4 regions of the Paenibacillus sp. 102 genome follow, and region 1 is predicted to be linked to each of the others. Evidence: predicted binding sites of a transcription regulator. Region 1 holds the regulator's gene; each other region holds the start of a gene.

Region 1 (7,998 bases):
TATTGTTCACGGAGCGATTGGCGCTCACGTTGTTCTTCTTCAGTTAATCCTTCAGCTTTCGCTTTTTTCGCTAAGAAGTTAATGCGTTCAATGAGTTCGTGACTTAGCATCTCGAATCCCCTTTCTACTTAAAACTGATTATTATCATACAATAGTTAGTCTTGTTTATCAAGCAATTGCTTTGTATATTCCACGTACCTGCGATGTACTGTTGCTTTAGATACATCGTGGCCAAAACCACGAAGCGTTGCAGCAATTTCCTCAAATGTTAATTCATTACGGCGCAGACGTACAATTTCTTCAATCGGCACTTCTTTTTTCTCACGCCCTGTACTTAAATGACGGTTTTTTAAGTTTTTTTCTGGACGAAATCCTCTTTCTACCGCCCTCTGCATTCCACGTTTAATCTTTAAATTATGAATCTTTCTCTGATACTCTTCGACAATACCAATAATATCTAGTACCATAGAATCCGCATCAGAAAGCTGTAATTCCCCATTATGCGTATGTGTATATACTTTGATCTCTTCTTTATGTAAACAGTGCATTAATGCAATCTTTGCATTCCCTCTTCCGAGGCGCGTTTCATCTTGAATAAGAAGCACATCAATCTCTTCATCTCGAATCATGTCCAGCACTTCTAATATACCGTCTCGTTCAATCGTATAACCGCTTGCCTTCTCCTCAATCACCTTTATAACATTCATTTGATACCGCTCAGCTAAATGCAATAATTCATCTTTTTGGCGTGATAATGATGTTTCCTGTGCTTCTTTCGTTGTGCTTACACGGGCATAAATGATTGCATTCATTTTAAAACCTTCTTCCCCATTTCGATTTTTCCTTTAGTGTATCACAAATCGCCTTTTTGTTCGAACTTATGTTTGTAGAATGTTTTTTCGCATGTTATACTTATAAGTAAGAAAATTGAAAGAAAACGAGGTGTTAAAAAACATGGAAAAGTTAACAAAACGCCAGCAAGACATTCTCGACTTCATTAAGCTAAAAGTACAAGAAAAAGGTTATCCACCTTCCGTACGCGAAATTGGTCAAGCGGTTGGCCTTGCTTCTAGTTCTACGGTGCACGGACATTTATCACGTCTAGAAGAAAAAGGTTATATTCGACGTGATCCAACAAAACCAAGAGCCATTGAAATTTTAGGAGAAGTGAGAATCGAAACAGAAACACAATCAGTTGTTCAGGTCCCGATCGTCGGTAAAGTTACAGCAGGTTTACCAATTACAGCAGTTGAAAGTGTCGAGGAACACTTCCCACTTCCTGCAAGCGTTGTTGCTGGAGCAGATCAAGTATTTATGTTACGTATCTCTGGAGACAGTATGATTGAAGCTGGTATCTTAGATGGAGACTTAGTTGTTGTTCGCCAGCAACATTCTGCATACAACGGAGAGATTGTCGTTGCTTTAACAGAAGATAATGAAGCAACTGTGAAACGTTTTTACAAAGAAAAAGATCATTTTCGCTTACAACCTGAAAACTCTTCTTTAGAACCAATCATTTTAGATAAAGTTTCTGTTATCGGAAAAGTAATCGGTGTATATCGTGATTTACATTAAAAATAGACCAGTTAAACTGGTCTATTTTTAATTCACATCAATTATAACGTCTCCTGCAGATGTTTGTCCGCTAATTTTCACACTACCATTCCCTACTACTACATTTCTTTCTTCTTCCTTAAAAACCTTAACTTCACCAGCAAATGTCTTCCCACTTACAGTCGCATCTTGAGGTTTCTCAAGTAGACGAATATCGACATCTCCTGCAGTCGAGCTCGCTTCTAAATCATATTTAGAGTCATGGTCAATAACATCTACATCTCCACCTGTTGTTTTCGCAATAACTTTTCCACTTACTTTTTTCATTTTAATTTCGCCCGCTTTTGAAGACCCTTCCACTTTCTTCGCTGTCACCCGCTCTATTTCTACATCTCCACCAAGCGTTGCTGCTTCTACATGTTCACTCTTTACATCATTTACTGTTATCTCACCAGCAGAAGAACTTACTTTTATGTCCTGATAAGCACGTTCTGGAACAACAATTGTTACCCCCGGTGCTTTAAACCCAAATGATAAAAATGAAAAATCTAATGAAATTCCTTTTTTTACCTTCCCTTGAATCTTTAGCGTATCTCCTTGTTCATCAATACTTACTTTTTGTTTTGCAATATTCCCTGATTGTTTTATATAAAAAGAAGAATCATTTCCTTTTTGAACCGTAACGTCCCCAGCATCCAAATCAATTTCTAAAGTTTTAATTGCTTCATTTTTAATAACCTTTTCTTTATCTCCCTTTTCCGCAGCATCTACTGCTCTTGTATATGTTTGCGATATACCAATAACTCCAATGATGATACAAGCGACAGCTACTAACAATATTTTTTTCATCTCACCTATTCCCCTTTAATCATTTTGAGATTCCAATTGACATAGCCTACACAAAAGTTTTTAAACCATTTTGTACAGCAGTAAGCAACTATACATAACAATAATCCAACTCCAACAAATGTAATAGAAACAAATATATCAAGCCATAAGAATGTACCTGTTAGTATCTTAATCACTACTAGCAGCGGTGCCACAACCGAGGCAACGCCTCCAACCCAAAGTGAAAATATAAAACTCACGATTACAACTAGAGGACCTAACACAATAATAAAGTTCAGTAAACTAAGACCAATCGCTGCCATCACTGCTCTTGTTACATTGGAAGCAGATGGATCTTTTTTCATCTCATCAAAACGATATAATGCCAACATCTCTTTTGCAATAGCTTTTGGCGCCCCAAGCCCTTTTATAATTTCTGCTTCTGTCTTCCCTTCCTCTAATCCAAACTGAAAATGCTCCTCATAATCGTATAAAATATCTTGCCTTTCTTCTTCTGGTAGCTTTCTAAGATGTCCCGATAATTCTCGAAGAAACTGTTCTTTGTTCATCTCATTACACCTCTTCAATAATTTCTTGTACCCCTTTAGCAAAATCACGCCATTCCGTTATAAGTAAATGGAGTTGCTCTTCTCCTTGATTTGTTAATTGATAATATTTACGCGGTGGTCCTTCTGTTGATTCTTTTAAATACGTTTGAAAGTAACCCTCTTTTGTTAAACGACGTAACAACGGGTATACTGATCCTTCCGAGATTAAGAATTTATTGGAGATTTGCTGAACGAGTTCATAACCGTAGCAATCTTTTCGTTTGACAAGTGCCAGTACACATAGCTCTAGCACACCTTTTTTAAACTGGACGTTCAAAGACAATCCTCCTTTCCAATCAGTACTACTCAATGCAAGGTACTTGAGTTACCCATAATATACCATTTACTAATGTTTATTGCAAGGTACTGTTGTTTATTTAATAAACACTTTACATCCAACTCATAAAAAAAATCACGACTCCCCCTAGCTACAGGAAAAAACCGTGATAAACTATATCTTTTATAGATTGTTATGTCCCAGCACAACTACAGCAGGGATATATCCCTAGTTCTCCGCCAAAATATACTCTTTCAGGAATATTACTTTTTAACGTTTCCTATGTAATATCATTTTAAAATTAACTTATCAGCATTTATAATATGTTAAAAAAGTTTCTTTGACGATCTTTTTAAGCTAAATTTCCCGTTATTACAAGAGAATGGTTTTGAAGGCTTTTGGAACGCAGACTATACGCGACTACTTTCTTCTTATACTGCTTGACTACATCAACGTGATCATCGTAACTGTATACAGAAAACCTAACATCATTTTTCCCCCTCTTAGTATCTATGACCAATGGAGTCCCGTTACTTTGTGGCGGAAAATAATATTTCTCTAAAAATATCGCTTCGTTAAAATAATCAACAATTCGAATTTTCTCTTCACCTTCTAAGCGCTTTCCATCAACAGTTACGGTGACAGCCTCCTTATTAAGTTGCGGATGCAATTCAAATCTACTAATAATAGACTCCACTACAGAAGTTGGTATACTCGCCACTACTATTTTAAAAGCACCGAAAAGAATTAACATAACTATAAACCACGTCGTCATATTTTATCATCTCCGTTATGTTCTAAATTCATATTATTACATTACTAATATTATCACAGTGTAATTAGTTAATTTTTGTATATTATGTGAAACTTGATACGTGATAAAGATGGCCCCTCTCCTTTCGTACAATCTATATTTATGAAGAAAGGCGAGCATACAAAAAAGCCGATAATTCCTTAGCACAGAAATTACCGACCTTTTCATGATAAAAAAATAAACGATTAAATGAAATTCTCCGAAACCCATAGGCTCTATTATGTATCTATCATGATAATAAAGCACTTATTCCATCGACTGTTGCATCTGTTTTTGCTTCAATCTTTCTTCCAACACATGAATCATAAATAAGAAATGCTCGGCTTCCCTTACAACATGATCAGCTAGTAAAGGATTAATTACACTTTTAATTTGACATGTTTGGATAAGCTCTAATCCAGCTTTTTTGAAATTTCTCAATTCAACTGTAGCATTTTCACTATCTTTATTCATTTTTCCGATAATTGGATATGTTGGTTGTTTTTGATATAGCATTGATTCAACATCCCTCGCTTGACCAAGAAGAACTTCAAAATCATCACCAAATTTTAAAGCAGTATGAACTAAATTCCGCTCTGATTGATCAAGCAAAGAGGCAATAAAACGAGAGTGCTCCATCATAATTCTGAGCCAAAACACATTTTCACTAATTATCGCGTCCTGAATTGGATCCATTTTTCCTTCATTAAATTTCTGAAGTGTTCTTATAAAATATTCCGCTTCTCGTGCAATATGATCTACTAATAACGGAAAATTGAAACCACTTACCTTACAATTAATAATTAAAATTAAAAGGTTTCTTTTATAATTACGAAACGCATAAACTAGCTGAATACTTTCTTCATTTAATTGCCTGACTGCTTGAACAGTTTGAGGAATAGAGAAGGCTTTTTGTAAATGCCGATCAAAAAGATGGAAAAACTGCTCTACTTGCTGAATTAGGTTTTTATCTTTCCGATTAAACCCTTCACTAAGAAAGAGCGCATGCTCCTTCATAATTCGTAACCAAAATCGATTTTCAGTTAAGGACCTTTCAATAAATAATTGTTCTGTTAACGATTCCGAAGGCGCAGCTTTTAATTCCGGCGGAAGCAGCATAGCCCGCTGTGTATCCATGACAAAGTGACCGGGAATAGATTGTTTTTGTCCATTATCCATTAAAATCCCCTCCTAACGTCCTTAAAGCATCCATACTACATTATGTATATGAACGGCTAACATTCGCTATACCCCCAAAAAAAACACCATTAAAAAATTTCAACTACATCGTTTGTTTAAAGAAACTTCTATCAAATGAAAAAGCTCACACTTAACTGACAGGTGAGCTTCCCTTTATCTATTTATTACCTGGAGCAGGTTGATCCACTCCTCTTATACGATGCTTATGTCCATTATCTTCTGTTGTATAAAAATCGTAATAATGAACATGCATTCCATCTCCAACTGGAATAGCAGGTCCTGAGTACGCCTTATAGTAATGAGTATGTCCATCTTCGAATACTACATATCCTTCTGTATAGTGTATATGCCCCTCCTGCATTTGAATTGGTGGAGAGGTTACATCTAAACATTGATGTACATGGCCTGCATCGACAGATGTATAATCTACAGATCCATGATTATGGTTCGGTACAAACCCTGAAACAAAATCAGCTTTCCCTATCCTGTTCATTCTACTCACTCCTTGTCCATACAGATAAACTTTATAAACTTATATGTTTAAAATCAAAATTAATACCTATTAATTCCCTATTCGCTTACCATTGAATAATAAGAATAATTAAGTAGTTTAAAGTAAATATTATGATTATTATAAGTCAAAAGGAGGTCATTATCATGAACACACAACGAGCACAAGAGATTGCAGCTTCACCTGTTATGGCTAATGTAACCTATAATGGAGTTCCAATTTACATTCAAAATGTGGATGAAAATAACGAAACAGCTAGAGTTTATCCCCTTAATGAACCCCAAAATGAACAGGAAATTCCTTTATCTAACTTAACAGAACATTAAATAAATAATATTTTTTAATATGCACACCACTCTGAGTGGTGTGCGTTGAGGACAGCTCACACAATTGCTTGTCCCCATTTTTATAAATCCACTTATCCTACCTTATCCTCAACACAAAGTTGTAGCTCTACGCTGTTTGCCGAGAAACATTTCACTACCGTATCCTTCTTATTAATTTCCACACAACCGATAACACCCTCAATACATTATATGTAAAAAGGCCGAGGCTCTTAGTAAAGAATCATATTTTAGTAAAATTGTTTTAAGTAGTCAGAGTAAGTCATAACTATTCCGTAAATCATTATGTTAAAATCTTCATTTTATTTTTTTTATAAATGTCTGTACATACGTGGATACAAGTTATATATGTACTACATAGTTTACATTAGCTATATAAACAGAAGGGCGGCAAAAATGTTATGAAAGTGGTAATTTTGTGTGGTGGAAAAGGCTTAAGGATGCAGGGAATTCTCAAAAATATTCCTAAACCATTAGTTGAAGTTCAAGGAAAACCTCTTATTTGGCATATAATGAATTGGTATAGCAAGTTCGGACATTATGAATTCATCCTACCACTGGGATATGGAGGTGAAAAAATCAAAGAATATTTCATGGACTATACATGGAAAGAACATAATTTTAATTTAGATTTAAAAACTAACCAATACCAGTTGCTTGAAGAATCAAAACAGTGGAATATAACATTTATAGATACAGGGATTGAAACAATGACCGGAACCAGATTAAAAAAACTTGAAAAGCATATCCAGGATGAGATATTTTTATTAACTTATGGTGACGGATTAGCAAAGATAAATATTAATGAACTTATAAAATTTCATAAAGACAAAGGAAAAATTGCAACATTAACTGGCATTCAAAAAAAGAGTCCATATGGTCTATTACAGGTTGAGAACGGGATTGCTATAGATTTTAAGGAAAAACCCCTACTTAACGCTGTAATAAATGGAGGATTTTTTGTATTTAATAAAGCAATATTCGATTATTTGAATGATAGTGATTGTATGCTTGAAGAAGAACCTCTACTTAATTTAATTAAAAACAAGGAACTTGCTGTTTATGAGCACAATGATTTTTGGATTAGTGTAGATACACCTAAAGATCTTAAAGATGCAAATGAAAGCTGGAACCCTAACAAAAATAGTTGAAAGGAATGAATAAACATTGCGTTTTAACAATAGAAAGAAAGGTTGGTCGCACCGTTATATTCCCTCTAAAGTAGAAAAAGATTTTCCGTTATCTTCAGATGCTTCAACTGTTAATCACTCTAAAAAATCTACAATCAAAAAAATCTCCCCTCTATCTTATAATAAACAGCCTCACTCTGAAAATCATTTTTGTGCCCTTGCTGGAACAGAATACGTCTTAAAAATAATTGCTTTGCGACAATCTCTAATACAAAATTCACCAAGATTCACATTATGGATTTGTTGTATAGATTCATTTACGTATTCAATATTGAAAGAAATGAACTTGAATAATGTAAACCTCTTACAGGTAGATGATATAGAGGATGCAAATTTGAAAGCCATTAAAAGAAAAAGGACAGTCAGTGAATATTGTTGGACTTTAAAATCCGTACTTATTGAATATTTATTGGTAAATTATGATTTGCCATCTGTTCTTTATTGTGATAGTGATTTATATTTCTTCTCTGATCCTAACACGATATTTGAAGAATGGGGTGACAATTCTATTTATCTTTGTCCACAGAGAGACCGTGACTGGGTAGAAGAAAAATACGGAAAATATCAAGCTGGGTTAATTGGATTTAAAAACGATTTCTACGGATTAAAAAGCGTACGATGGTGGAAAGATAAATGCTTAGATTGGTGTAGTGCTAATCCTGATAATGGAAGATTTGGTGACCAAAAATATTT
Region 2 (7,998 bases), on a different contig from region 1:
ATATATTTCTTATGGTATTTTATTTATTTGCTATAACGCAAAAACAGGAATTGAGTGGTTCAGATTCAATTCCTGTGGTGAAGTCATTTGCCAATGAATACCCTTTTATTAATTATAAAATGAGGAGTTTTGAGTTGTTTTTAACCAAATTGTTTTTCAAATTTATAAGATGTTATAGTCTGTAAGGTTGCGTTTTTGGCAACCTTACAGACTATAGACAGATTTTTTAGGGTACAACGAAAGATATACTTTACTTTAAACTATACGATCAGGGTTATTTTCATTTGCTAATTTAATAATTTGCATTATGTCTGGTCGATTACCAATTCGTTGGGATGCCGGTCTACTAGGTTCATCTTGTTGAGGTGATCCGGAGATGTTAAGATAATGCCTTACATCCGCTGGCTTCATAGGTTCTTTCTCACGAACGATTAATGTACCTTGTGTACAAGCAATTGCCCCAGCTACTATTGGAGAAGCACTAGAAGTTCCACCAAAATTATCAGTATACCATAAGTCTTTATTAATGTTTGTTCCAGATAAATCACCATAACCGGTAGTAGTTACCTCGTACCCCCAACCTTGTACATCAACACATTTACCATAATTTGAGAAGCTAAGTCTAGAGCGATCATTCCCCCAATTCCTTCCATGAGTGCCAGGTGGAGGTGCTCCAGCCCCTACCACTACGGCAAGACAATCTCGATTACGCCTATCAAATGGATTTGACCAATTATCAGGAAAGTGTTCAGGCTTAATATCATAAATTGAGTCGTCTAAATTTTCTTCTCCATTTCCTGCTGCTTCTACAATAATAATTTCTCTATCAGTTGCAAATTTAATTGCAGCAAAATCGTCTGGCCACCATTCTACAGCTATATAACCCTTTTGATCTATTCTTTCTTCATAGTCATAACGCGGACCAGGTCGATGCATTTCTAAAATAATAATATCACCACGTTTAAGCTTTCTAGCTGCTGTAAAAATAGCTCTAGCTGAACCCATCCTCATGTGGGATACTTCCATTACATGGGAATCAGGGCAGATCCCCTTAATTCCATACGAATTTTCGTCACCACTAACTACCCCTAGAACTGCTGTTCCATGGTTTTCCCAATAAGGGTCCGTACTTGCTTGTCCGGCAACAACTCCACCATTGTTCTCGGTAAGATCTTCATGAGTATTACGCCATCCACCTTCTATATCTATAATATTTACTCCTGTACCTTTTCCTCCAGGTATCGTCCATGCAGAGTATGCATTTATACCTACAGGGGGGGCATTAAGGTATACTTGGCGCATAGAATAGTCAGGGGTTTCACTAGTAAGAGTTTCGTTAGGAATTTTAGGAAGATAAGTAGGTGGCTTTATATAGGTAGCCTCAATCAGATTATGTTCCCTAATGAAAATGGATAAGTTCTCTAATTTCTCTTTCTTTCCCATAAAATTATAGTAAGCTGATAAGTCAGGATAATCTTTCTCATCAACATCAAATATAGGGTGTAATAAAATCCCCAATTTATTTAAGTATTCCAAAAGAGTACTTATATCAGAACCAACTTTCTTCATTACAATCAACTCATGTCTTCCGATATTTTCCATGAAAAATTCTCCTTACTAATCCCCTAAAATCATTTAATACTAGGTTTTATTATTTTTAAATTACATATCGAATAATTTTAACCTTCACATCTGTTTTTTCAGAATTATAAAAACTAAAGACTAATAAATTTTCAGACTGTTTTAAATTTTGACCCATATAATAAACCTTTTTGTTATCGGGAGTTCTAAAACCAATCCAACCAAATCCAACATATGATATATTAACATCTCGAGTTGAATTTTTTGTAATTACTTCGTCGTATTCATCCAATAATGTTAAATCTAATTCTTTTATTTGTTCTGTACTAAAAAACAAAATTATCCCTCCATTTCCTTATTTGTTTTTATATTAAACCTAAATATTAGGTATTATTCATCATTTGGAAATCTGCAAAAAAATAACAGTTTCAAGATGATAAGCAACACAAAAAAAATCAAACTTTTTTAAAGAAATGGAATGTCTTTAAACATTTGTACCTTTTAAAAGAACGTAAGTTCGCATGTGATAAGAACTAATGTTCTTGTTGAGAGGTGATTAATTTGTATGACTATTCACTTTTGCCTAATCGGATTATATTATGTGTTGATCTACGTAGCTTTTACGCATCAGTCAGTTGTATCAAAAGAGGATTAGACCCACGATATACAAAACTTGCCGTAGTGGGTGATGTTAATCGAAGTGGATCGATAGTACTAGCGGCAACACCACCGCTTAAAGCATTAGGCGTTAAAAAAATGGCAAGGTTATATGAAATTCCTCGCTGTAATGACATCATTGTGGTAAATCCAATCATGGGAACTTACATTAAGTGCTCAAATTATATAACTGGTTTAGCTTTACAATATGTTCCCATTGAGGATTTTCACCAATATTCCATAGATGAATTTTTTATGGACATTACAGATAGCATTCATTTATTTGCTAATAATCCGTATGAATTCGCAATGAATTTCAAGCATGAAATATATCAAAAAACACGTATCGAATGCACGATAGGTATTGGTCCTAATCCTTTAATGAGTAAGGTTGCTTTAGATGTAGAAGCAAAGAAAACGAAAGATTGCATTGCATATTGGAAGTACGAAGATGTACCCATAAAGTTATGGCCAATACGACCAATCAGTAAGTTTTGGGGGATTTCCGGTAAAACAGAAGCAAAATTAAATCGTAAAGGAATACATTCAATCGGAGACTTAGCGAATTACCCTCTCAAATACTTAAAACAAAGTTTTGGCATAATTGGTGAAGAGATGCATTTACATAGCAACGGCATTGATTTTAGCCGTATTTCAGAAAAATATGTTCCGGCAACCACTTCTATCGGAAAAAGCCAAATACTTATGCGTGATTATTCGATAGAAGAATTCCCGATTATCCTATTGGAACATATTGAAGAAGTCATACAATTTTCAGTCGGTTACAGTAAAAATTATGCTGGTGGTTTCAGAAAAACTCATACTTTAAATCGACCAACCAATTTAACCATGGATATTTATCATATATGTACATATTTTTTACATGAGTTTTACACTGGGGAACCCATTAGATCGGTCAATGTTTCTTTAACTAACTTGATAAAAGAAGGCGAAGAACAAATATCACTATTCGATAACGCAATACAACGTGAAAAGGAAATGAAATTAACTAAGGTAATGGATGAAATACGTTCTAGGTTTGGTAAAAACAGTATATTAAGAGGGATTTCGTATACAAATAGTGCGACAACAAGATACAGAAACACACTGCTAGGAGGACATAAGTCATGAACAACGCAAATATGCCAAAGGGTAGAGGAATGGTAAAATGGACTCCTTTTGCTGCAATGCCAGAACAATTCGTTGGTATCAGCGAAATTATTAAAGAAAAAACGAAGGTGTCACGCCCAGTATTAACACAAGATACAAAAGATCTAATTGAGAATAAGTTATTATGCTCATTACTTTCAGAAGAAGAAATATTAATTACTTATTATGAAGATGGCCATCTACTTACAAGCTATATGACTGTAACGGACATAGATCCTTTGAATACTTCAGTAATATGTACTGACGCATTTTATAATAAAATTACTTTTATGTTCAATGACATTATTGATGTGAAATAGTGAAAAGTTTATATAACAAGCATTTGTTACATTTTGTTCTTAATGTATTTTTTTCTAAAAATGCTAACAGTACTCCTTATAATAAACACGTACCTAAAAGTATATTTCATTTTCGGTTTAAACTAAAAATAATTTTAATACCTTTTGGTACTATGTTTTCTACTCAAAAACCACTCTTCCAAAAGGTGTACCTTTTGAAGTAGTTATGAAAAGGAACCCGTTATGGATTCCTTTTTGTTTTGTGAATTTTTTATGATACAACTTACTTTCTAGTCATCCGTTTCGCCAAATACACATCACACTGAAGAATTTGACCAAGGATGATGCAATTCAAATGTCATTGTTCGAAGATACTTCCCAAAAAGATACTAAAAGGAAATTAGCAAAGACAATAGACGGAATCCGGCATGGGTATGGTAAGAAATCAATTATGCGTGGTATTAGCTATATTCAAGGAGCTACACAACGTGATCGAAATAATAAAATTAGATGGTGACCCCAGGTAGCTAGTAGCTGCACGGGCTATATATGGTAAAATATATATAATGAATTATAGGAGGGTATTATATGAAAGAGGAGTTAGAAAGGTTACTAAAGGATCAACAGACTAATTCTGGGAAAAATGAGACAATTAATCCAGGTGATGATAATGAAGAAATATTAGGCGATGAGGAAGTTTTAGTAGATGAAAATAAATCCTTATTGTATAAAAGCAGAATAAGAGAATTAATAAAGGATGTAGCCTCCTCGGATGGGCTAGATCTACGAATATCTAAGGAAGGATTCCAAAGGTATCATGATTCAGTAAAGTTTCTTTCTGTGATTCTGATGTATGAAATAAATAGTGTCTTAAAAGAACAAAAGAAAAAAACTTTGAATGTAGCACATGTAGATGAGGCAATATCAAAAATGCTAGGCAGAGCTGATGCTTTAAATATTTCAATTCAGGAAATTGAAAGAGTGCTAGAAGTGCTTCAGAGTAAAAGTCATACTACGTCTATTTCTAGAGCAATGGATTATTTAATTATGGAAAATGAAGGAACAGAATCTGAAGATGAAGGTAGTCTAGAAAAATGAATATAAGAGAACAAAAACTTTTCTTCACTCGAGATGGGTTTAGTATTTGGGAAGAAATATGTGAACTATCTACAGAAATTACTTATGAAATTATTAATTGGTGCCTTAGCGAAAGATTAATAACTACATTACCCGCAAGCAAAGATGAATATGGCTGGTTTTTATATAAAACATATCTTGACTTAAATGAAGAGGGAAAAGAGCAGGAGCTAGTAGCTAAGATTAGTCAATATTTTAAAAGCATTCCTGTTCCTAAAAGTGACTTCAATGGATTACTTTATTATTTTCCGATAAATAAGATTGAAATTAATAAAATATACAATTTACTCAAGGATTTAGATTTTGAAGGTATAGATCATGTTAATGTGAACATATTTTCTCTCCTAATGACAAAAGAAGATATTATTAATATAAGATTGACTACAGAGAAAATTACAACTTACATGAATCACAAAATATCGCAAAAAACACATACTGAATTAAGAATTTACCCTCAAAGGGATATAATTCTGCAGACAAATTTCTCAGGATATACTCATACTGATGGTGAAAAAAATGAATTTATTGCAGAAATTTATAGAAGAATTGCAGCTAGCCACCAGGGGAGTTCAATTAAGCCTTATAATTTTAGTGATCATACTTTAAGACGGTTACTAGTTATTAATAATGAAAGTATGCCTTCACGTTATAAATTTGATAATGGAATAATGAAGTTTAGTGTTGATGTTAAGCACCCAATGAGTTTCTTGGATGCTCTGTGTCATGATGATATAAAGTATTTGTATGATAACTATCCCATTTCTGTGGTTAAACTAAACAGGGGTGAGGAGGTTAGTTTAATCTTAGATGGATCTGAAGGTAAGATAATGTCTCGATTAAAAAACCTTCAAGTTATAGATATAGATAAATTTATAAGTGAAATCTCTGTATTACTCCGATACGATTATCTAAATCACACTTATGAAGAAGAAATGAAAAATCTTGCTCGAAGACGATTATCAGTTGGAACAATTCCCCAACGAGAAGCTGTAATTGCAACAGCAAAAAAAGAAATCGGAGAAGTGTTCGAAACAGCATTTAAAGATGAAACTCAAGTTATAGTAAAACTGTTACAAAATACTTTTTTTTACTGCTTACTTGAGGGGAAAATTATTCCTTTTGATGAAAATACTTATAAGTTAGATGAAAAAATCTTAGTTTATCTTAGCAAAATAAGTGGTCTTGCAAAGGAAGAAATAACTCAGATTTTAAATTTTCTTATTAAATTAGGCGCTGATAATGGGAATAATATTGAAAGTTTATTGGAAAAATTAGATACAGCAATACCAATAACGCAGGTGATTAATTATGCTAGTGGGCTCTGAATACGAAATTCTTTCTCGTATAGCTTCTTCTTATAAGTTACAGAAAAATAGTAATAATATTGTTTTTTCTTTAACAGACTATAAAGTGAAATTCCAACAAGATGATAGAAATCTCCAATATTTAGAGAAACTTGAATTGCAAGGATTTATAACAATTAAAAATGAAATAGTAACCCTTAATATAACGAAATGGTGTAATTTCTTTGTAGAAATATTAAGTAGAAGGTTAGTGAATCAAGGGTATAAATATGATATCTCATATGATGAGAAAAAGAATTTAATTATGGTATCTCAAGATGATGAAATGAAGACTGAGTTAAAGGTTAACTTTGATCCTAATGCCACTTTAGATAATGATGTTCAGACGATTCATTTTTGTTATCTTCCTACTTTAGAGTACTATTTACATTGGTTCATTTTAATTAACGATGATAATGCTTTAGATATTTTTTCATTTGTTATCTCCAATAAACTAAAAAGATTAAATATTGAGCGTCAAATAAGCTTTAATTTTTTTAGCGGTTTAGACCCTGAAGATATTAATCAGATATATTACGTTACCATAAAGGAATATTTTAAAGAGTTAAATTTAGACATACTAGAACATGTTTCAGATACTCAAATTCTTTATGAAACAGTTAAAACAGAAGAATTTGATGCATACTTTGTAAAAAAAGGACAATTTAGGGTTGCTGTAATAAAGATAGAAAATAAAATAAAGTTTATAACATATGACCAAGAGAATATTTTGGTACATAACACCGAAGTTGAGAATATCATCATTAATTTAAAGGGAAAGCTAATAGCAAAGGTTAATGAGTTTAATAGTATACGTAATATTAATAAACTAAAGGTTATCGATAATTCTAGAAAAGTGGCACAATTACTTTCAATAATCTTGGTTCCAATTAATGGTTTAATCTTATTGGCAAATTCTTTAAATATATCTTTCATTAAACAAATTACAGAAAATAAATTAGTTTTTTGGGGATTGATCTTACTATATATAATCACCTTCATTTTAACTATAACTACTGTTGTAGTCCCTAGTATAAGGATTAATACATTTAGTTGGAGCTTCTATAAAAAAACGTTATTTAAGAAAATGTTTAATATCTAAGTGGCATTTCGTAAAACAACACCGAATGCTAAATGTTTATTTTTTTGTACCGTTCTATGACTATCACGCTAAGAAATACAAGTGTCCCCAAAACGAGAAAATTGAAATATACAGGTGAAAATGTACAATTTTTTTGTTTTGGGAACGTTATAAAATTCTTAAGCTGATGGATATGGGAGTATTTTGTTTTGTTAGCTTGATAGAGATGTTATTAGGTATTAGAAGTGTTTAAAAGAATTAGTTAGATAGGGTGTGTATTGGTGAGAAAGAGAATAAAGAGAAAAAGTTATCAAATGGAAAAAGAAGGTGAGCAAATACAAAAGGATAGATTATCTTATTTACAAGATACTGCATGGATTATCACAGTTCTCACAGGAGCCATCTACTTTTTCTCTTATTCTTTTCAAAAGGGAATTAGAGATTATTATGGTATAGATGATATTAGTTTAAGTGATCTAGATGTACCTTTAATTGTTAGTTCTGTATATGATGTTTCCTCTTTGATACTCAGGGTGTGTATTTTATATTTTATTTCAAGAATGTTAATTTGGTGTGCAAGTTTTATAATGAATATACTGGATGCAAGGCAAAATGCTCCTAAAAAAGATACTTTTATAAGAGTGAAATTAGGAAGCTTTTATTCAAAAATAGGTGAGTTTTCAAGTTCATTTATTGAAACAGATTTAAATAAAGTTGGTAATTTTAAGGAAGTGATAGGAACAATCTATGA
Region 3 (7,998 bases), 490 kb from region 1:
TGAAATATAAAATTCCACATGATCATATCCATCTACCGTAAGTTTCACTGGCTTCCCTTCTACAAGCGGATCATCAATAATTCCTTCTCTTTTCGCAATCCTCACTTCAAATTTTGTTTTTTCCATATACAGTTCTTTTAATTCTTGGTGGATTGCGTTCGTAAGATGATCTGCAAGCTGATGCCGCATATTACTCAATATCATTGCTTCCTTCAAAATCACACTTTCTAATTCTTTTAATTTCTTTTTCGTCGTTTCAATATGTACATCTTTATTTTCAATTGTAAAAATTTCTTGCTCTATTTTATCAGCATACGCTAAAATCTCTTCTACAGTATTTCCATACTTTCTCTTTAGCATACGAATTTCATTTAAACGCGTTTCAATTTCGTCTAAACGATTCGGATCATATTCCATCATATCTAACTTTTCACGGAGCTGATAGGCCACCTCTTCTAATAAGTAGTAGCTATTAGCAATCGAATCATGATTCTCTTGATACGCCTCATCTAGGTGCGTAATACTCTCCATTTGTCCCATTGCATTTCGTATATGGTCAAGTCCGCTACCATCTTCGCTTAATGAACGGTATGCATCACCAAGCGCTTTATAAATTTTTTCGAAATTGGAGATTTTCAATCTCTCTTCCGTCAATTCGTTTTCCTCATCAGCTTTCAAATCCGCTTTACGAATTTCCTCGTGCTGGAATTGAATTAAATCTAACCGATGTGCCATCTGTTGTTCGTTCTCTGTTAAAGATTTAAGTTTCTTTTTTAGCTGCTCATACTCACCGTATACCTCTTGATATATTTGTAATTGGTTCACAATACGATCCCCGTCGAAATGATCGAGCATAAACAAATGGCGTTCCTCATTCATCAAATCTTGGGTTTCATGTTGTCCATGAATATCGACAAGTGTTTTTCCAATTTCTTTTAATATACTCAACGTGACAAGTTTACCATTTACACGACATACACTTTTTCCATTCGCAGCGATGTCACGCTTTAAAATGATCATCCCATCTTCAATCTCAATGTCCAGCTCTTCAGCCTTCGCAATACATGGATGCTTATCATCCTCTATATAAAATAAACCTTCAATTTCAGCTTTCTCTGTTCCATATCTAACAAACTCTGCTGAACCACGACCACCAACAAGTAAGCTGATTGCATCAATAATAATTGATTTTCCGGCACCTGTTTCACCACTCAAAACTGTTAAACCTTTTTGAAAAGAAATATTTAATGACTCAATAATAGCAAAGTTTCTAATCGATAATTCCGATAACAATGCCCCATTCACCTCGTTATAAACTAATCCCCTAAAAAGGGCTTTCGCTAAGCGCTTTTTACTCTGCGTTTATCGTATATATATTGTATGTATAAATTACTCTTCTAGCCCGCTCCATTGTACCAAACATTTGTTTTACGGGTCAATCCATCGATTTCCTAATTTCATTCTAAAAAATACTATATTCCACTTTACATTCATCTATTTTTCCTATAATAAAAAATATCTTGTTTACTTTCTGCTTTTAGCAAAAAAGTAAACAAGATCCTTTTTGTTACAACATATTTAAGAAACGATCTGATACAACACCTGTATCTTCAGGCGTACGGCAAATGATTAAGCAAGTATCATCACCACAAATGGTTCCAATAATTTCATCCCATTCTAAATGATCAATAAGTGCTCCGAGCGCGTGCGCGTTACCAGGTAATGTTTTTAGCACAAGCATATGTCCTGCTGTGTCTAACTTTACAAACGAATCGACGAGATTGCGCTTTAATTTTTGCAAGGGATTAAACCGTTGATCTGCTGGTAAGCTATATTTATAGCGACCATCATGTAATGGCACTTTTACTAAGTGCAACTCTTTAATGTCACGCGATACGGTTGCTTGCGTTACATTAAAACCTTCATTACGTAAAATATCAACTAGTTCATCTTGTGTTTCAATTTCTTTATTCGCTATAATTTCTCTGATTTTAATATGGCGCTGACCTTTATTCATACATTTGCACCTCACACTATCTCTTACCATAGTTTAAACATTAGTATACTTCACTTATTTATGTTAACTTATAATCGTTTACTTGTACATAATTGTTTTTACAATCATTATACAATTCCAACAAAAAGAGGAACAACAAACGTTATTCCTCTTTCCCTTTTTGTTTTAAGATCTCATGAGCTTCTGTTACAACTTGTTCTACAGAAACTAGAGAATGATTTGCACCACTCTCACGCTCACCATGCCATTTTAAATGAATTAAAAACTCAATATTTCCGTCTCCACCTGTAATCGGAGAGAATGTTAAGTTTTCAACATCATATCCTTCTTTAATCGCGAAATCAACAATCATTTCTACGACAGCTTCATGAACTTTACGATCGCGAACGATGCCCTTCTTCCCGACTTGCTCTCTGCCGGCTTCAAATTGCGGTTTAATTAAAGCCGCAACATCACCATTTGGAGTCAATATCGTTTTTAAGACCGGAAGAATTAATTTTAATGATATAAACGAAACGTCAATGCTAGCAAACTGCGGTAAGCCACGGTCTAAATCAGCCGGTGTTACATAACGAAAATTCGTTCGTTCCATAACAACAACGCGCTCATCTTGACGCAATTTCCAAGCAAGTTGATTGTATCCTACATCTAAAGCGTAAGATAACTTCGCACCATTTTGCAGCGCACAATCTGTAAAGCCACCAGTTGATGAACCAATGTCTAACATAGTTTTATCTTGTAAATCAAGGTGAAAAGTCTCTAATGCCTTCTCTAACTTATAACCGCCACGGCTCACATATGGCATAACTTGTCCTTTTACCGTAATCGGTGTATCTTGTGAAATTTTTTCCCCTGGCTTATCGAGTCTCATTTCATTTGCATATACAAGTCCCGCCATAACAGCGCGTTTTGCCTTTTCACGTGTTTCGATAAGTCCTCGTTCTACTAATAGTACATCTACTCTTTCTTTTTTTACACTCATTTGTTACGCCCTTTTTTGTTTTGATGGAATCATTGTATGAATACGATCTACAATAGCATCTGTCGTTAAACCAATTTCTTCTAACAGTTTTGTAACACTACCGTGTTCAATGAAATGATCCGGAATTCCCATTCGTTCAATTAAAGCACTGTGATATCCATGCTCAGTAGCGAATTCTACTACCCCTGTACCAAATCCACCGATTAAACAAGCTTCTTCAATTGTTAAAATCGGCATATTCTTACCTAAGATTTCATGTAAATATGTTTCATCCATAGGCTTAATAAAACGAGCATTCACGACTTTCACTGAAACTCCAGCTTTTTCGAGACGCTCCGCCGCTTCCATTGCCATCGGAATCGTTGTACCAAACGTTAAGATTGCAGCTTGCGTACCTTCTTTTAAAGTTTCCCATGTACCAATTGGAATCGTTTTGAGTGCTTCATCCATTTGAACTCCAAGTCCATTTCCACGCGGATAACGGAGTGCAATTGGACCATCTTCATATTGCATCGCCGTATAAACTAAATGCTGACCTTCATTTTCATCTTTCGGCATCATGAGTACCATATTCGGCAAGTGACGTAAAAACGCGATATCAAATACACCTTGATGCGTTTCACCATCTGCTCCAACTAGTCCCGCACGGTCAATTCCAATAAAGACATTTAAATTTTGACGGCATATATCATGAACAACTTGGTCATATGCACGTTGTAAAAACGTTGAGTAAATCGCTAAGAATGGCTTCATTCCTTGCGTTGCCATTCCAGCCGCCATCGTCGTTGCATGTTGCTCAGCAATCCCCACATCAATCATGCGATCTGGGAATTCTTTATGAAACTTTTCAAGCTTAGAACCTACTGGCATTGCTGGTGTAATCGCAACGATACGTTCATCAGTTCTTGCAAGCTTACGAACTGTCTCACTTACAACCGCACTCCATGCCGGTGCAACTTCTTTCGGCTTCACAAAATCACCAGATTCGATTTTATACGGCCCTGTTCCATGCCAAGTTCCAATCACATCACTCTCTGCTGGTTTATAGCCTTTTCCTTTTTTCGTAATTACATGAACAAGTACGGGTCCTTTCGTTTTCTTTGCATATTGAAGCGTTTCAAATAAGTTTTCATAACTATGTCCATCAACAGGACCTAAATATGTAAACCCTAACTCTTCAAAAAAGACACCTGATACAAGCAAATATTTTAAACTATCTTTTACTTTTTCTGCAGTTGCTGCAACTTTTCCGCCAACTGCTGGGATTTTCTTAAGTAAATACTCTAGTTCATCTTTCACCCACTGGTATTTTCCGGCAGTACGTAGGCGACCAAGAACATTATGAAGAGCACCAACATTCGGAGCAATCGACATTTCATTATCATTCAAGATAACAATCATATCTGTTTTCTCATGTCCAATATGGTTTAATGCTTCTAAAGCCATCCCACCAGTCAAAGCACCATCACCAATAATTGGTATAATGCACTCTTTCGTTTTCTTTAAATCGCGTGCTAAAGCCATTCCCATTGCAGCAGATAATGAAGTTGAACTATGACCTGTTTCCCATACATCATGCTCACTCTCACAGCGCTTTGGGAAACCACATAGGCCTTTATATTGTCTTAATGTGCCAAACTCTTTTGCACGCCCTGTTAAAATTTTATGTACATAGGATTGATGTCCTACATCCCATAAAAATTTATCTTTTGGACTATCAAATAATTTATGCAGAGCAATTGTGAGTTCTACTACACCTAAGTTAGGAGCAATATGTCCACCTGTTTGAGAGAGCTCTTCAATTAAAAACTTACGAATATCCTCACTCAATGCCTCTAGTTCACTGATAGACATATCTTTCAAAAAACTAGGGTTTTGAATTTGCGTTAGATCCACATGGATCACTCACTTTCGTTTCATAATCTGTCAACATGTCAAATACTATAAAAAATATTTGCACAACACAAGAAATTCTTCAATATCTTTTCTATTACGCTCTATTCTATCCTACTTGAACAGACAATCCGTCATCTTTCTCTATGTTCTTAGAAAGCAAAGTATGCCTTTCAGGTAAAAAACCGACATTTATCTTAGCTTCTCTATCTGATGAAAAAAGAGCCGCTAACACAAAGTGATAACGGCAACGTAATCTAGATATATTTTTGCCAATAACAAGAAAAGAAAAACCTTTTTCTACATTTATACCACAAAATGATAAATGACTCAACAAATGAAAACGCTCTTACATTAGTTATTACGCTTTGCGATTAAATCACAAATAGATAATAAATGCTCATCTTGTAATTGTAAAGATGCAATCGCATCTTTCGCTTTGACAATTGTTTCTTCTAAGATACATTTTGCCTCATCTATCGTAAATAACGTCGTATATGTACTTTTTTCATTGGAAGCATCACTACCAATCGGTTTTCCTATTTCTTCTTCTGTACCTTCTACATCTAAAATATCATCTCGAATCTGGAAAGCCAGACCAATATATTTCGCAAATGCAAGTAGTCTTTCCTCTTGCTCTGATGTTGCTCCTGCAAGTACAGCTCCTGCAAGCACGGCATATTCTAATAATCGCCCTGTTTTATGTTTATGAATATATTCTAATTCTCTAAGTGTGAGCTGCTTTCCTTCTGCTTCCATATCCGCTACTTGTCCAGCAACCATTCCTTCTGGTCCAGCTGCTTTTGCAAGTTCAAGAGCAAGTCTTAGCTTTGTTTCTGCAGAAACGTCTTGATGATTGTATGCTGTCACTGCTTGAAACGCATATGTCAACAAGCCATCTCCTGCTAAAACGGCCATCGCTTCACCAAACACTTTATGATTTGTTGGTTTTCCTCGTCTTAAATCATCATCATCCATACATGGTAAATCATCGTGAATTAATGAATACGTATGAATCATTTCGAGAGCACAAGCTGCTCCTATGCCTAGTTCTCTTTCTTTTTCAAACGCTTGCAACGTTGCAAATAAAAGTAACGGACGGAGACGTTTTCCGCCCGCTTCCAATGAGTATATCATCGCTTCGCGAAGTACATTTGGACATTGTAATTGATTTGCATAGCGTACAAGCTGCTCCTCAACGAAAGCTTTACTCTCTTTCACAAAAGCATCAAAAGCTACATATGCCACTATGCTTCATCTCCTACAGCAGTAAATGGTTTTAGTTCCCCATCCTCTCCAAGGATAACTGCCATTTGTTCTTGAACATCTTTCAATTTCTCATCACATAGCTTAGACAACTCCATGCCTTCTTTAAAGTATGAAATTGCCTCTTCTAAAGGAACATCGCCTTGTTCAAGCTTAGAAACAAGTTGTTCAAGCTGAGAAATCGCTTCTTCAAAACTTAATTTATTTTCCATTGTTCAATTCACGCTCCTCTATGCCCGATACGTTACAATCTAACACTCCATCTTGTAACTGTACGGAAACACCATCACCAAGGCTAACACCTTTCACGCTTTTTAACACTTGCTTTTTCTCGCTATATACAAGCCCATATCCTCTCATCATTACTTTAAGTGGACTAAGTGCTTCTAGTTGCTGAGCCGCCCTCATAAAGGAAAACTCTTTCGTTTGTAGTAATGTTTGCATTTCACGTTGCAATTGCTTTTGCAGGGTTTCTACCCTTGTCTTCGTTTGTAAAATCTGTTGAGATGGATGGTGCTTCTCCAAATAAAATGAGAGCCGTTTCAACTGATTTACCTTTTTCTCTATATAACGTTCTTTCGCGAAAATAAGCTGTTCAAGAGTACGATCTAACTGCTCTTCTTTTTGCTCGTACACTTGCTTTGGATAACGAAACGCATACGACTTTTGAAGTGTTTGCAGTTGTTCTTGCTTTTTATGTAACATCTCTCGCATTGCTCTTTGCATGCGAAGCGTTCGTTGTAATACTTTCTCTTGTAATTCAAGTATATTTGGTGCTGCAAGTTCTGCTGCTGCCGTTGGAGTTGGTGCACGTAAATCGGCTACAAAATCAGCAATTGTAAAGTCCGTTTCATGTCCAACAGCTGAGATAATTGGAATTTCACTTGTAAAAATCGCCCGTGCAACACTTTCTTCATTAAAGGCCCATAGCTCTTCAATAGAACCGCCCCCACGACCAACAATTAATACATCTATATCTTCCATCTCATTCGCTGTTTGAATCGCTTGTACAATTGAGGGAGCCGCAGACTCCCCTTGTACAAGTACCGGAAATACAATCACATTCCCAATTGGATAACGGCGTTTAATCGTCGTTATAATATCTCGAATCGCAGCTCCTGTTGGTGATGTAATGACACCAATTGTTTTCGCATAGGCAGGAATTGGCTGTTTATAAACTTGAGAAAACAGCCCTTCCTCCTCCAATCGAACTTTTAATTGCTCATAAGCTAAATGAAGATTTCCAATCCCATCAGGCTGCATATCTTGAATATAAATTTGATAGGAACCACTTGCTTCATAGACAGAGATTTTCCCTTTTACAAGTACCTTCATTCCATCTTCTGGTCTAAACTTTATATTACGATTATGCCCCGCAAACATAACCGCTGCTATCCTTGCATTTTCATCCTTTAATGTGAAATACATATGACCACGGCTATGATATTTAAAGTTTGAAATTTCTCCTTTTAACCAAACAGACTGCAGATGCGGGTCATACTCTATTTTTGTTTTTATATAGCGTGTTAATGCTGTAACGGTTAAATATTGCTTTTCCATCTCTCTCTCCTCATAGCCGATTCAAATTATTTACAAACAACCCCTGCTCGTTTTGCAGATTCAACTGTATTATGAAGGAGCATTGTAATTGTCATTGGACCGACTCCTTTTGGTACTGGTGTAATATAGCCTGCGATATCCAGTACATTATCAAAGTCAACATCACCGCATAGTTTTCCTGTTTCTAAACGATTGACACCAACATCAATTACAACTGCACCTTCTTTTATATAGTCAGCTGTTACCATTTTTGCTCGTCCAACAGCCACAATTAAAATAT
Region 4 (7,998 bases), on a different contig from region 1:
CAGCCATCATTGTATCTTCATCATGCTCAACAACGATTAGTGTATTTCCTAGATCGCGCATTTCCTGCAATGTACGAATTAGACGGTCATTATCACGCTGGTGTAAGCCGATAGAAGGTTCATCAAGAATATATAATACACCAGTTAAACGAGAACCAATTTGCGTTGCCAGACGAATACGCTGTGCTTCACCGCCTGATAGCGTTCCTGCAGCGCGGCTTAATGTTAAATAGTCCAGCCCAACGTTAATTAAGAAACTTACACGCTCTTTAATTTCACGTAAAATTAAACGAGCGATTTGTTCTTGCTTCTCCGTTAATTCAATGTCCGAGAAGAAATCGTAAACTTCTTGAACAGAATACTTCGTTACATCCGCAATTGTTTTCCCACCAACAAAAACAGCTAAACTTTCCGGCTTTAAGCGGCCGCCCTTACATTTCGGACATGCTTGCTCCGCCATATACTTTTCCATTTGTTCACGAATATAATCAGAACTCGTTTCACGGTAACGACGTTCGATATTTGGAATAACTCCTTCAAATAAAATCTCGCTTTCTTTCACTTGACCAAAGTCATTCACATAACGGAAATAAACCTTCTCTTCTCCACTTCCGTACAACACTTTATCGAATAAATCTTTCGGTATATCCTTTACAGGCATATCCATATCAATGCCGTAATGATTACACACCGATTGTAGTAATTGCGGATAATATTGGGAACTAGTCGGTTCCCAAGGAGCGATCGCATGCCCATTTAACGATAAATCCCAGTTTGGAATCACAAGTTCTAAATCTACCTCTAATTTCGAACCGAGCCCATCACAAGACGGACAAGCTCCAAATGGACTATTAAAAGAGAACATACGAGGCTCTAGCTCCCCGATTGAGAAACCGCAATGCGGACAAGCGTGATGCTCACTAAATAAAAGTTCCTCTTCTCCAATTACATCGATTAATACACGGCCTCCCCCAAGTTTGAGTGCACTTTCAAGGGAATCGGCAAGACGGCTCGCAACTCCGTCTTTCACAACAATACGGTCAATTACGACTTCAATGGAATGCTTTTTATTTTTATCTAATGTAATCTCATCAGACACATCAAGCATCTCACCATCAACGCGCACACGGACATAACCTTGTTTCTTTATATCTTCTAATACTTTCACATGCGCACCTTTACGCCCTGAAACAATCGGTGCTAACACTTGTAATTTCGTACGCTCTGGGTATTCCAAAACACGATCTACCATTTGTTCTACCGTTTGTGATGTAATTTCAATTCCATGGTTCGGACAGATCGGTGTCCCAATACGTGCAAATAATAGACGTAAATAGTCATAAATCTCCGTCACTGTTCCGACCGTTGAACGAGGATTACGACTCGTCGTTTTTTGATCGATTGAAATAGCTGGAGATAACCCTTCAATTGTATCCACATCCGGTTTATCCATTTGCCCTAAAAACTGGCGCGCATACGCGGATAAAGACTCCACGTATCTGCGCTGTCCTTCGGCATAAATCGTATCAAATGCTAATGATGATTTTCCTGAACCAGACAAACCTGTCACAACAACGAGCTGATCTCTCGGAATGGTTACATCAATATTTTTTAAGTTATGCGCTCTCGCACCTTTTACAACGATAAAATCTTTGCTCACTATTTTCACCCTTCCGCTTTTAATTCTAGCAGTAAATCTCTCAGCTCAGCTGCACGCTCGAAGTCTAGCGCTTTTGCCGATTCCTTCATTTCTGCTTCCATCTTCGCGATTGTTTTTTCTCGTTCTTTCTTCGTCATTTTCTTAGCCGGCACTGCTTCATATACTTCCGTCTCTTCTGCGGCTGTCGTTGCACGAATCACATCACGCACTTCTTTTTGAATTGTTTTCGGCGTAATACCGTGTTCCTCGTTGTAAGCTTCTTGTTTTTGACGACGGCGTTTCGTCTCTTCAATCGCAATTCCCATCGATCTCGTTATGCGATCTGCGTACATGATTACATGACCGTGTTCATTACGTGCGGCACGGCCAATTGTTTGAATCAATGATCGCTCTGAACGTAAGAATCCTTCTTTATCCGCGTCTAAAATAGCTACGAGTGATACTTCTGGAATATCAAGCCCTTCTCGCAACAAGTTAATACCAATAAGCACATCAAACTTACCAAGGCGAAGATCGCGAATAATCTCAATCCGCTCCAGCGTTTTAATTTCAGAATGCAAGTAGTTTACTTTAATGCCAACATCTTTTAGATAATCTGTTAAGTCCTCTGACATTTTCTTTGTTAATGTCGTAATCAATACGCGCTCATTCTTCGCAATGCGGTCATGGATTTCTCCTAATAAATCATCTATTTGTCCTTCAATTGGTCTTACCTCAATTTGTGGATCTAAAAGCCCAGTTGGACGAATAATTTGTTCCACAACTTCCGGCGTATGCTCTAGTTCATATGGTCCTGGTGTTGCTGATACATACACAACTTGATTCGTTTTCTCTTCAAATTCTTCAAACATAAGCGGTCTATTATCCATCGCTGACGGTAGACGGAATCCATGATCAACAAGCACTTGTTTACGTGCCTGATCCCCGTTATACATTGCTCTTACTTGCGGCACCGTTACATGTGACTCATCCATAACAATTAAGAAATCATTAGGGAAGTAATCTATTAATGTGTACGGCGTTGATCCTGCTGGACGAAGCGTCAAATGACGGGAGTAGTTCTCAATACCTGAACAAAATCCCATCTCGCGCATCATTTCTAAATCATAACGAGTCCGTTGTTCAATCCGCTGCGCTTCTAACAATTTACCGTTATCATTTAATTCTTTTAAACGTTCTTCCAATTCTTTTTCAATATTTTCAATGGCAACTTTCATTTTTTCTTCACGTGTAACGAAGTGAGACGCCGGGAAGATTGCCACATGCTCACGTTCTGCTAATACTTCGCCTGTTAAGGCATTCACTTCACGAATTCGATCAATCTCATCACCAAAAAACTCAATCCGAATGCAATGTTCATCAAGCGATGCCGGAAAAATCTCGACTACATCTCCGCGCACCCGAAATGTTCCGCGTTTAAAATCAATATCATTACGACCGTACTGCACATCAACAAGTTCACGAAGCAACCGATTGCGGTCCTTTTCCATACCAACGCGCAGTGAAACAACAAGTTCACGATATTCTTCTGGCGAACCTAAACCGTAAATACAAGACACACTTGCTACAATAATGACATCATCACGTTCAAATAAGGCTGATGTTGCTGAGTGACGCAATTTATCAATCTCATCATTAATTTGGGCATCTTTTTCAATAAACGTATCGGTTTGTGGTACATACGCTTCCGGTTGATAATAATCGTAATAGCTCACAAAATACTCAACCGCATTGTTCGGAAAGAAATCTTTGAGCTCACTATACAGCTGCCCTGCTAATGTTTTATTATGAGCCATTACAAGTGTTGGCTTCTTCACTTCTTTAATGACATTTGAAATCGTAAATGTCTTTCCCGTTCCTGTCGCTCCAAGCAACACTTGATGTTTCTTACCATTGTTAATCCCTGCTACCAGCTGCTCTATCGCTCTTGGCTGGTCACCTTGCGGGGAATACTCTGAGACAATCTCAAATTGATGTTCCAAAAAAATCCGACCTCCTCATAAAAAAATCTGTATTCCCATTTTACCACGAATACCCATAAAAAAACCAAGAAAACGAACAGATATTCGGTAAAGTTTTCGACAATATATAATAGAAAAAGGAAGGATCCTTCTTTATATAAGTCACTTCCCGTTTTAATTTCATTTATTTTATCATTTTAACCGAGAAGACCCCTGCCTCTAAACGAAGTGAAGGTGGGGGATGAATCGGTTTTTTCTTTTTCAAGAAAACGTCTCTTTTTTTGTAGAACATACGTTCCCTTCAGTGTATAATGATCTTATCAAATAAAAGAAGGTGAGAACAGGTGAAGAGAGCGTATTTCTCGAAACGAATCTACAAGATAGATGTACCGCATGAAATGGTAGATGCATTGGCAGATACCGTTGAAACATTTAATCAGGCAAAACGCTTTGCGTTTCAAACGATTGTTCGTGAAAAACGTTGGAACCGTAAGTTGTATCCAGACAGTCTTCATCTCGTTCTCAAGCGGAAATACCAATTGAATGATTATTATGCAAACAGTGCGGTGCAAGAAGCAAAGGCGTTGTTTACAGGTTTAATGGCGTTACAGAAATTATATGAGAAGCAAACGCAAGAGAAGCTTAAGAAACCTAAGAAAAAGTTGAAACAAGAACGGACAAAACTAGCAAGTCTTCGCAAAATCAAACAAAGTTGTGTGAAAGGAACGCTGACATTTCCGAAAAACACCCGCTTCGCGAAGCACAACAACCTCATCTCCTTATCTCGTAAAAAAGACACCTTAATTTGGCTGAGTGAATATTTGTTTGAACACCAATACTTAGATATTCAAATGAAAAGAATTCAGGCGAAAATCGGTCATCTCACTCACAGACAATCCCGTTTAACGCAAAAACTTTCATCCGATCAAACGAATATTCCAAGCGCAGTATTTGGAAGCAAAAAACTGTTTCGCTCGCAATTTACGATCCGCGAGTTTGTACGTAACCATGACAAATGGAAAACATTATTTTCTCGTGCTCGAAATAAACAACTGATCCTATCTGGACGGAAAGATGCCAAACATGGCAATTTTGTATTTCAGTATGTGCTCGAGACAAAAGAATTGTGGATGACGACAAGTTCCGGGAAAACACTTATGTTTCCAGCTGTTACGTTCCCGTATGGGCAAGAAATGATTGAAGAAGTAATCACAACCCAATTACAGTGTAAGAATAAGAAAAAGCATGGTAAACCGATTGCATGGTCTGTTGAAGACTATGGGGAGTATTACATTGTAAAATGTTTAATCGATGTGCCGAAAAACCCTCACACGAATTACAGTAGATCAGATGGTGTAATCGGTGTAGATTGCAATCTTGAGCATTTTGCTTGGGCAAATGTAACGAAGGATGGAAATTATAAAGGAAGTGGTTCCCTTCGTTTTTCTATTATGGGTAAATCTACAGGACAAATCACAAAAATCATCGAAGTGGAAGCGATTCGCTTAGTGGACTTAGCGGAGCGGTATAACAAGCCGATTGTCATCGAGAAGTTAGATACAACCCAATCGAAAACAGGGGATCGATACGGAAATAAACAAGCAAATCGAATGAAGAGTATGTTCGCGTATGCGAAGATGACAAACTCAATTTTGAATCGTGCAGATAAAAGAGACGTGGCTGTCTTTCAAGTGAATCCCGCTTATACTTCGATTGCAGGAAAGATGAAATATATGCGGAAATTCGGTATCTCTATTCATCAATCCGCGGCCTTTACCATTGGACGCCGGGGATTAGGATATAAAGAAAAAGTACCTCAGGTGCTTCAGCCTTATATTCCAAAGAAAGACGCACATCACTGGAGTCATTGGCATCGATTAAACAATCGATTGGATATTCGCACACATCATTTCTATCAGCTATACGATGTAGATCAACCGAAAGAAGCCTTACAAGTCGAACGGTTACACTTGTTTGAAAATGAAAAGAGAAAACTAGCAAAACGATTTGCATAAAGAAACATAACGCCTTGTCCCAGATTTTTACGCTTATTACCAGAGCAGATAATAAGTCTAGGAACTGGATGCATGACAAAGTGTTCTAGCCTCGATATAAGAAAAAGTAGTTGTACCTATTTTGTTTGCCTTTCGTCGGAAGATAGAATGGGTCGTCTTACATTACATATAGACACTACCGAACTCTATATCGTTGTATCCTCTTTGTTGAACGAGAGGAACTGTTTTTGCGAGGACAGAGACAGAAGAATCCCCCACCTCAAGCTCTTGTAGAGGTAGGTGGGGGTAGTTCAATGGCAAACTGAACAAGTGATACCCATTATGACCAATTTCTTTCTTACAATCATGTAGCGTATACCTTATATCTTCACGAATATCTTTTATTATGTTTTTACAAGTATCGGAGTAAATCCCTTTATCTTTACCTGCAAATTTATCATAGGAACTATCTGAAGAATAGCTTATTTCGTTTCCATCGTATTCTAGCGTTTGAAAGATTGGATCTCCTTCGTGTGTGTAATTCACAATACGTATTTTATCTGCTGCACCTTTTTCAACATTCGTAACGAACTTCTCAAATTTATGTAAATTAGAAACCTTATGATCTTTTGCAATTACATCATTATTCTCATCAATTTTACCGCCCGATTGTGAACATGCTACTAAACTTACTATGAAAAGATATATCAAACTCGTTCTTTTTCTTATTGTCATCCTCTCCTGTTCATACTATTTATATACAACGTAAAAGATTCTTTGTAACTACTACCACAACCTTCCCTCAAACAAAAAGCCACTCTCATTTTTAAAGTGACTTCTCTTCCCCTTTCTTCTTCTTCGGAAAAAACACATATGAAAATGTAATGATCGTATCAATAAGAAGTACAACACCCCATATCTGGCTCACACGACTTGCCGCCTCATTTAAAACAATACCTTTTTCAAGCCAATCTCCCCACTGTTCAATTGGCACAAGCCCATACATAAAGAAAAATCCAATATGAACAATCGTAAATAAAATGAGATGTAGGCTCCATTCCCATATTTCCTGCTTCGTATGAGCCCAGCCAGTAACTTCTAATGGATCTTCAATGATAGGCATCGGTTCATTTCGCCATTTGGCAACAAGCTTCTGGATACGTATATCTAATTTCTTTAAATCTTTTTTTCCATAAAAGATTGCGTATAGTAATATCACTATCGTAATGATTTGAAAGTTAGAAAACTTACCAGTTTCATAATAATCAATGACACCTAAAGCTAAAATAAATATTTCATTAAGAAGTAACACAATTCCAGCGATAAAACTAGCTTTCCGTAACCGAAATCCATAACGCAATAAAAAGAATCCAATAGCTGATACCCAAAATACAACTTCCGCCCCAATTAAGAAATACCAACGATATTCTGCAAGTATACTCATTTCCCACGCTCCCTCTCATCATATATGCGAAAAGCCTCATCCATATACGCTAAAAGCTCCTCTTCAATTGGATACATATTCATCTTCTGTGAATCTTCTTTCGACTTTCGCACTTCCCATAATTTATCCAAAAACGCTTCATCACCATTTGCCATCTCCATACATTTCGCCATTAATCTTTTTGTAGCCTCTTGCACTTCATCATTTGATGCATCCTTACCCTCTTTCATAAAGTTACGTAACTGTTTCAATACATCTACCCATTCTCGAACGTTCGCATCTTCCTCGCTCATATTAGGTAAATTGCGAAGAAGCTTTTGCTCTTCATCTGAAAATACCTTTTGCTGAAACATTTCACGTATACGAGGCGACTGCCTTGAAAGTTGAATGAGTTCGAACATGATCTTCCAATCTAGCTCTCCTTCAAGTTCCGCTGAATAAACGACAGCCTGCAAAATCTTTTCCATTCGATTAAATTTTTTCTGCTCTTCTTGTACAAATTTAAGCTGTTTTTCCAGCGATTCTTTCAAACTTAATTCATCTGTCATTAGCATATTCATAATCTCTTTTAACGAGAAACCCATTTCTTTTAGAAACAAAATTTGCTGCAACCGAATGACATCAGTTTCACTATATAAACGGTGTCCACCTTCTGTTTTTCCGCTCGGTTTCAGCAAATCAATTTGATCGTAATAACGGAGCGTTCTTACTGTAACTCCTGTTTCCTTTGTAAGCTCTTGAATCGAAATCATCTCCATCACCCTTTCCTCTTTCATTGTAAAAGATGACGTAACGTAACTTTCAAGTCTTTTTGTAAAAAAATGAAAAAAAGCTGATTACATGAATGAACCAGCTTTTACGGAAATAATATTTTTTGAATTGTACGTCCACATGTCAAAACAATTGCACCAACTAAAACACTCGTTGCTGTTTTGTGAT

The links. The regulator LexA, encoded in region 1, represses DNA repair genes until DNA is damaged. The targets are predictions, from matches to a motif close to CGAACATATGTTCG.
Region 2: AAIE21_RS22185 (Y-family DNA polymerase) is a predicted target of LexA. The motif match lies at 2,088-2,101, and genes of this name have one in related genera.
Region 3: recN (DNA repair protein RecN) is a predicted target of LexA. The motif match lies at 1,417-1,430, and genes of this name have one in related genera.
Region 4: uvrB (excinuclease ABC subunit B) is a predicted target of LexA. The motif match lies at 3,716-3,729, and genes of this name have one in related genera.

What each region holds. Positions count from the first base shown of each region.
Region 1 is NZ_JBCGHT010000001.1:193,178-201,175, forward strand. Features, by position in the region: gene AAIE21_RS00975 (DUF896 domain-containing protein) at 1-110, opposite strand, end outside; gene AAIE21_RS00980 (YneB family resolvase-like protein) at 156-812, opposite strand; gene lexA (transcriptional repressor LexA) at 955-1,575, shown strand; gene AAIE21_RS00990 (DUF4097 family beta strand repeat-containing protein) at 1,603-2,403, opposite strand; gene AAIE21_RS00995 (DUF1700 domain-containing protein) at 2,409-2,951, opposite strand; gene AAIE21_RS01000 (PadR family transcriptional regulator) at 2,956-3,267, opposite strand; gene AAIE21_RS01005 (YfmQ family protein) at 3,620-4,042, opposite strand; gene AAIE21_RS01010 (DUF2935 domain-containing protein) at 4,328-5,239, opposite strand; gene AAIE21_RS01015 (YmaF family protein) at 5,418-5,753, opposite strand; gene AAIE21_RS01020 (small acid-soluble spore protein H) at 5,918-6,097, shown strand; gene AAIE21_RS01025 (sugar phosphate nucleotidyltransferase) at 6,517-7,266, shown strand; gene AAIE21_RS01030 (glycosyl transferase) at 7,283-7,998, shown strand, end outside.
Region 2 is NZ_JBCGHT010000014.1:8,858-16,855, reverse strand. Features, by position in the region: gene AAIE21_RS22195 (S8 family serine peptidase) at 256-1,602, opposite strand; gene AAIE21_RS22190 (hypothetical protein) at 1,658-1,918, opposite strand; gene AAIE21_RS22185 (Y-family DNA polymerase) at 2,143-3,369, shown strand; gene AAIE21_RS22180 (YolD-like family protein) at 3,366-3,707, shown strand; gene AAIE21_RS22175 (hypothetical protein) at 4,042-4,203, shown strand; gene AAIE21_RS22170 (hypothetical protein) at 4,275-4,784, shown strand; gene AAIE21_RS22165 (chromosome partitioning protein ParB) at 4,781-6,148, shown strand; gene AAIE21_RS22160 (hypothetical protein) at 6,132-7,268, shown strand; gene AAIE21_RS22155 (hypothetical protein) at 7,529-7,998, shown strand, end outside.
Region 3 is NZ_JBCGHT010000001.1:680,574-688,571, forward strand. Features, by position in the region: gene recN (DNA repair protein RecN) at 1-1,293, opposite strand, end outside; gene argR (arginine repressor ArgR) at 1,568-2,017, opposite strand; gene AAIE21_RS03565 (TlyA family RNA methyltransferase) at 2,160-2,999, opposite strand; gene dxs (1-deoxy-D-xylulose-5-phosphate synthase) at 3,003-4,895, opposite strand; gene AAIE21_RS03575 (hypothetical protein) at 5,002-5,229, opposite strand; gene AAIE21_RS03580 (polyprenyl synthetase family protein) at 5,247-6,140, opposite strand; gene xseB (exodeoxyribonuclease VII small subunit) at 6,140-6,370, opposite strand; gene xseA (exodeoxyribonuclease VII large subunit) at 6,360-7,718, opposite strand; gene folD (bifunctional methylenetetrahydrofolate dehydrogenase/methenyltetrahydrofolate cyclohydrolase FolD) at 7,745-7,998, opposite strand, start outside.
Region 4 is NZ_JBCGHT010000005.1:220,359-228,356, forward strand. Features, by position in the region: gene uvrA (excinuclease ABC subunit UvrA) at 1-1,660, opposite strand, end outside; gene uvrB (excinuclease ABC subunit B) at 1,666-3,642, opposite strand; gene AAIE21_RS15125 (IS200/IS605 family accessory protein TnpB-related protein) at 3,966-5,636, shown strand; partial or broken gene AAIE21_RS15130 (DUF4362 domain-containing protein) at 5,931-6,350, opposite strand; gene AAIE21_RS15135 (hypothetical protein) at 6,442-7,059, opposite strand; gene AAIE21_RS15140 (MerR family transcriptional regulator) at 7,056-7,817, opposite strand; gene AAIE21_RS15145 (hypothetical protein) at 7,916-7,998, opposite strand, start outside.